2 linked regions of the Pedobacter ginsengisoli genome follow. The protein of the gene in region 1 binds, or shares a complex with, the protein of each later gene. Links are inferred from orthologs where the notes say so. Each region holds a gene or a part of one and is shown on either strand. Other genes may lie near its edges.

What was found.
Region 2: the proteins of trxB (region 1) and trxA are in contact, whole or in part, in a crystal structure (PDB 1F6M), measured with the Escherichia coli proteins. The link is inferred for Pedobacter ginsengisoli from one-to-one orthologs.

What each region holds. Positions count from the first base shown.
Region 1 is NZ_CP024091.1:2,496,407-2,499,575, reverse strand. Bases 96-2,928 are described here. They hold trxB (thioredoxin-disulfide reductase), read left to right. Parts: upstream 96-947; coding sequence 948-1,910; downstream 1,911-2,928. Other genes in these bases: CPT03_RS10310 (beta-N-acetylhexosaminidase), read left to right, coding at 2,027-2,928; CPT03_RS10320 (acyl-CoA carboxylase subunit beta), read left to right, coding at 96-841. Outside these bases: more of CPT03_RS10320, read left to right, coding at 1-95; more of CPT03_RS10310, read left to right, coding at 2,929-3,169.
Region 2 is NZ_CP024091.1:5,249,136-5,252,458, forward strand. What follows is about bases 283-3,269. They hold trxA (thioredoxin), read left to right. Parts: upstream 283-1,610; coding sequence 1,611-1,928; downstream 1,929-3,269. Other genes in these bases: dnaE (DNA polymerase III subunit alpha), read left to right, coding at 283-1,461; CPT03_RS22280 (DUF58 domain-containing protein), read left to right, coding at 1,994-2,914; CPT03_RS22285 (aspartate aminotransferase family protein), read right to left, coding at 2,979-3,269. Outside these bases: more of dnaE, read left to right, coding at 1-282; more of CPT03_RS22285, read right to left, coding at 3,270-3,323. UniProt on the Escherichia coli protein: Participates in various redox reactions through the reversible oxidation of its active center dithiol to a disulfide and catalyzes dithiol-disulfide exchange reactions.

The sequences.
Region 1 (3,169 bases):
TGCTGGTTTTGACAGGGTTAAGCCTGCTCTGCCTAAGCTAAATGCCGAAGAAATTTACGGGATATTGCCAGAAAACCGAGAAAAGCCTTACGATATGCTCGAAATAATTCACCGTTTGGTGGATAATTCTGAATTTGAAGAATATAAACAACTATATGGGCAGAGTGTTATTTGTGGTTTGGGTCGCATTGATGGCTGGGCAGTTGGTATAGTGGCCAATCAGCGTAAAGTTGTGAAATCCAAAAAAGGAGAGATGCAGTTTGGCGGGGTAATTTATTCTGATAGTGCTGATAAGGCAACACGTTTTATCATGAACTGTAATCAGAAGAAAATCCCTCTGGTGTTTTTGCAGGATGTTACCGGTTTTATGGTAGGCAGCAGATCTGAACAAGGCGGCATCATTAAAGATGGTGCAAAAATGGTAAATGCTGTGGCAAACTCTGTTGTACCTAAGTTTACTATAGTGGTGGGCAACTCTTATGGTGCAGGTAATTATGCGATGTGTGGCAAGGCATACGACCCGCGTTTAATTTATGCCTGGCCAAGTGCCAAGATAGCGGTAATGGGTGGCGCACAGGCTGCAAAAGTATTGCTGCAGATTCAGGAAGCATCACTAAAGGCTAAGGGAGAAACAATTACAGAGGAAAACGAAGGGGAATTATTAAAAGAAATTACCGATAGATATGATAGTCAGACTACTCCTTATTATGCTGCGGCAAGATTATGGGTTGATGGGGTTATAGACCCGGCCGACACAAGGAAAGTAATTTCTATGGGGATAGAGGCCGCGAACCAATCGCCTGTTAAAAAGCAGTTTAACGTAGGTGTAATACAGACCTGAGGTGAATTATAATTTAGAAATCACAATGTTGGCATTGTGAGGTACTAACGTTTGACGGATAGCGGGATAAAGCGTAATTTTGTACTTTAATAAGAAAGAAACATATATGTCAGAAGAAATAGAACACGTTCAATGTTTAATTATAGGTTCAGGTCCGGCAGGATATACTGCTGCAATTTATGCAGCCCGTGCTGATCTTAAGCCGGTTATGTATACCGGTATGGAACCTGGTGGTCAGTTAACACAAACTACCGATGTTGATAATTTCCCGGGTTATCCGAGTGGTATAATGGGACCTGAGATGATGGAAGATTTCCGTAAGCAGGCTGAACGTTTTGGAACTGATATCCGTTTTGGATATGTGAGTTCTGTAGACTTTTCATCGCTGCCGCATAAAGTAGTTGTTGATGAGATTAAAACCATCACAGCTGATACTGTAATTATTTCGACTGGTGCTACAGCTAAATGGCTTGGTTTACCTAGTGAACAACAATATAATGGTTTTGGTGTATCGGCATGTGCGGTATGCGATGGCTTTTTCTTTAAAGGACAGGACGTAGCTATTGTTGGTGCCGGCGATACTGCTGCTGAGGAAGCGACTTACCTGGCTAAACTTTGTAAAAAAGTTTATATGATTGTACGCAGAGATGAGTTCAGGGCTTCGAAAGCTATGGTGCACAGGGTTTTAAATACTCCGAATATTGAAGTGATCTATAACTCTGAAACTAAAGAAATTCTGGGTAATGGTAAAAACGTTACGGCTGTAAGAATAACAAACAACCAAACAGGTGCAGAAACTGATTTACCTGTTGAAGGTTTCTTTGTGGCTATTGGCCATAAACCAAATACCGATATTTTTAAAGGATGGTTGGATATGGATGAAACCGGTTATTTAAAAACTATCCCTGGAACTTCAAAAACTAATATTGAAGGTGTTTTTGCCAGTGGAGATGTTCAGGATCATTACTATCGCCAGGCAATTACTGCTGCCGGTTCAGGTTGTATGGCTGCTTTAGATGCAGAGCGTTATCTTGCTGCTAAAGAACATGAGGTAAAAGAAGTAATATAATTGATATATTGATAAGAAAATGGGCAGAATCATGTGATTCTGCCTTTTTTTTGCCTGTCTTTTTTAATAATTTTTTATCTTGGGACTTGATTTAAATAAATTATTTAACCTAACACATGAAAAAATTATTATCAGTTGCTCTTGTGGCATTTATGTCTGTGAGTGCTTTTGCACAAACGGATGCCAATATGGGCATTATTCCTGCACCTGTTTCAGTAAAAAAGAAAAGTGGGGCCTTTAAACTGGATAAAACAGTTGTATTGATGTCTGCCGATGCAGCCAATGCGAAGATGGCAGATTTGCTAAATGCATCTATTACTACTAAAGCAGGATTTGCACTAAGGGAAACAAAAGCTTTAAAAGCTAACGAAAGAGCAATTGTATTGACATCGGCAGGGGCTGATAAATTACCTGCAGAAGGTTATACTATTGATATTACTGATAAAAAAATCACCGTAACGGGTAAGGATGCAGGATTGTTCTATGCTGTTCAATCTATGATTCAGTTGATGCCTGAAAAGAAAAACAATGAGGTAACTATAAGCGCAGCTGAAATTAACGATTATCCGCGTTTTAAATACAGAGGTATGCACCTTGATGTTGGCCGTCATATGTTCCCGGTAGCTTTTATTAAAAAGTATATCGACTTGATGTCTCAATATAAATTGAACAATTTTCACTGGCACTTAACTGAAGATCAGGGATGGAGAATTGAGATTAAAAAATACCCTAAATTAACTACTGTTGGTGCAACCAGAAGCGGTACCATTATTGGCCACCACCCTGGTGTAGGGACTGATAACAAAGAGTACAAAGGCTTTTATACTCAGCAAGAGGCTAAAGAAGTTGTTGCCTATGCTGCAGCCAGGTATATTAATGTAATTCCGGAAATTGAAATGCCGGGTCATGCTTCGGCAGCTATTGCAGCTTACCCTGAGCTGAGCTGTTTCCCTGACAGAGATACTTTTGTTGATGCAAAAACACCTTGGTCTGGTTCTAGAAAAGGTAAACAAGTACAGCAACAATGGGGTGTATTTGATGATGTTTTTGTACCTAGCGACAATACGTTTAAATTTTTAGAAAACGTAATTGATGAGGTAATTGCAATTTTCCCGTCTAAGTATATCCATATTGGTGGCGATGAGAGCCCTAAAGAATACTGGAAAGAAAGTGAGTTTTGCCAGAGCCTGATTAAAAAGCTTGGGTTAAAGGATGAGCACGAGCTGCAAAGCTATTTTATCCAGAGAATGGAAAAGTAT
Region 2 (3,323 bases), 2.8 Mb from region 1 along the record:
ACCAAAGGTGAGGCCGACGTATTGCGTAAAGCAATGGGTAAAAAGCAAAAGGATGTATTGGATAAGATGAAGCCTAAATTTGTAGCCCAGGCTGCAGAGAAAGGACATGATGCTGCTACTCTTGAAAAAATCTGGAAAGACTGGGAGGCATTTGCATCTTATGCCTTCAATAAATCGCACTCTACCTGCTATGCCTGGATTGCTTACCAGACTGCTTATTTAAAGGCACATTATCCGGCCGAATATATGGCGGCCGTGCTATCAAACAACATGAGTGACATAAAACAGGTTGCCTTTTTTATGGAGGAGTGTAAACAGATGGGGGTTCAGGTACTTGGTCCGGATGTTAACGAATCAGACATCAAGTTTTCTGTAAACCCTCATGGCGAAATTCGTTTTGGTTTATCGGGTATTAAGGGTGTTGGCGAAAAGGCTGTTGAAAGTATCATTGAAGAACGTAATGAGAACGGAATGTATGCTGATGTTCAGGATTTTGCTAAAAGATCTAATACACGTACTGTAAATAAAAAAGCATATGAAAGTTTTGTTTATAGTGGGGCATTTGATGGTTTTAGCTACCATAGGGCACAATACTTTTTTGTTGGTTTAAACGAGAAGATGAATGGAATTGAGAAGCTTATTAAATTTGCCAACGATTTTCAGAACAACGAATCCTCATCTCAGTCATCATTATTTGGAGGTTCAGTTGCCGATATGATTTCGGAGCCATCACTTCCGGTTGCTCCGGAATGGGGGTTGATTGATCGTTTAAAATTTGAAAAGGATGCCATTGGGATTTTTCTGAGTGGCCACCCTCTTGATAATTACAAGCTGGAATTAAAAGAGTTTTGCCAACAAAAGGTTAAACACCTTTCGGTAGTTAATAAAATTAGAACGGGCGATACTAATGAAGAGGTACTTGCTGAGTTTGAAGGAATAAAAAACAGAGAATTGGTTGTTGGTGGTTTAGTTGTGGTTGCATCGCAAAGGATGACGAAAACAGGAAAACCTTTTGGAACCATGGTTTTTGAAGATTATGATGATAGTTGTGAGCTTGCTTTGTTTGGAGATGATTTTATTAAATTTAAGCAGTTTCTTACTGATGGTTATTTTCTGCAAATTCGTGGGAGAGTAGGAGAAAGGTTCAGAAAAGAAGGTGATTGGGAGTTTAAGATCACTTCAATTAACCTGCTTTCGGAATTAAGGGATAAGCTGGCCAAGTCTGTTACCATTCAGGTGCCACTTGAGCGTATAGACGATAATTTTATGACTCAGATTAATGCAATATTAGAGGACAATAAGGCAAACACTGACCAGCAAAATTGCCAGCTACTTTTTGAAATTTACGACAGGGAACAGAATGTAAATATAAAAATGCCCTCTAAAACAGTTAAAATTAACCCTAGTAATCATTTTTTAGAACAATTATATAGTTTGGATGTTCACCCTAAGTTGAACTAATGTCATTTTGGCATTACTAAAGTAGATGGCACTACAATTGATTATATATTTGCAACAACAAAAGCCTAATATGGTTATCTTCACAGAGTTTATAACAGAGGCTTTAAACAGTTGATTTTAATAGAAATTAAATAAAAAAAATAAAAATTATGGCTTTGGAAATTACAGATGCAAACTTCGAGGAAGTTGTGTTAAAATCAGATAAACCCGTTTTGGTTGATTTTTGGGCAGAATGGTGTGGTCCATGTCGTATGGTGGGACCATCTGTAGATGAGATCTCAAAAGAGTACGAAGGAAAAGCAATAGTGGGTAAAGTGAATGTAGACAACAACCCTCAAATTTCAACTCAATTCGGAATCCGCAACATTCCTGCATTGTTGTATTTTAAAGACGGACAGGTTGTTGATAAGCAAGTTGGTGCAGTTCCAAAATCTGTATTAGCACAGAAATTAGATAAACAATTGTAGTAATTTAATATACATAAGTTTAAAAAGCGTTCATATCTTATGAACGCTTTTTTTATATTTACGCTATGCAGTCGCCGTTTGATGAACAAATCTTACATTTTAACAGTAATTTAGAACTTCTGGCCAGGCAGGTGGTTGAAGGCTTTATTACAGGTCTTCATAAGAGCCCTTTTCATGGCTTTTCTGTTGAATTCGCAGAGCATCGGCTTTATAACGTAGGTGATAGTGTTAAAAATATAGACTGGAAACTGTTTGCCAGAACAGATAAACTGTTTAGTAAAAGATACGAAGAGGAAACTAATCTCCGCTGTCAGTTTATCATAGATGTTTCATCATCTATGTATTTCCCGGTAAATGAATACAACAAGCTAAATTTTTCCATACAGGCAACAGCAGCACTAATTTATTTATTAAAGCGGCAGCGTGACGCCTTTGGTCTTAGTCTTTTTACTGATCATTTGTTGTTAAATACTCCGGCAAAATCTACCACAACGCATCAGAAATACTTATTTACTCATCTGGAAAGGATATTGAAATCTCAAAAGATGGATGTAAAAACAAATGTTGAGCAGGCATTACATCAAATAGCTGAGCTGATTCATAAAAGGTCATTGGTAGTTGTTTTTAGCGATATGCTAAATACCATGCAAGATGAAAATGAAACAGATGCTTTGTTCTCTGCATTGCAGCATTTAAAGTTTAACAAGCACGAAGTAATTATTTTTAATGTTACCGATAAATCAAAAGAGGTTGATTTCGGCTTTGAAAACCGTCCGTATGAGTTTATAGATATGGAAACCGGAGCAACATTAAAGGCACATACATCTAAAGTAAAAGAAGCGTACCTGTCAAAAATGAATACTTACCGACAGTCTATTCAATTAAAATGCACACAATATAAGATCGATATGATTGATGCAGATATTTCTGCGGGATTTTATCCTGTTTTACAAGCTTATTTGATTAAGCGGCAGAAAATGAGTTAAGCTTTTGTTATCAGTGCTACATTTTTCAAAATCACCTTACAGGCCCATTCAATCTCCTCGTTAGTTATAATAAGTGGGGGGCTATGCGCATAGAATTACTGCAATGTAAAAACCAGTCGCTTATTATGCCATCCGCAATGCATGCATCAATTATCTTTTTATTTGTTTCAAAGTTTTCAAACTCAATGGCAATCATTAATCCTTTACCGCGTACTTCCTTTATTGCAGGGTGTACCAGTAATTTTTTGAAGAGTTCCCCTTTTTCGGTTACACCGTTAACAATGTTTTCCTGAACAATTGTTTGTAATGTTGCCAGGCCTGCAGCGCAACTAACGGGATGACCACCAAAAGTTGTGATATGACCCAGTATAGGATTGGTTGCTAATGACATCATGATTTCATTTGAGCT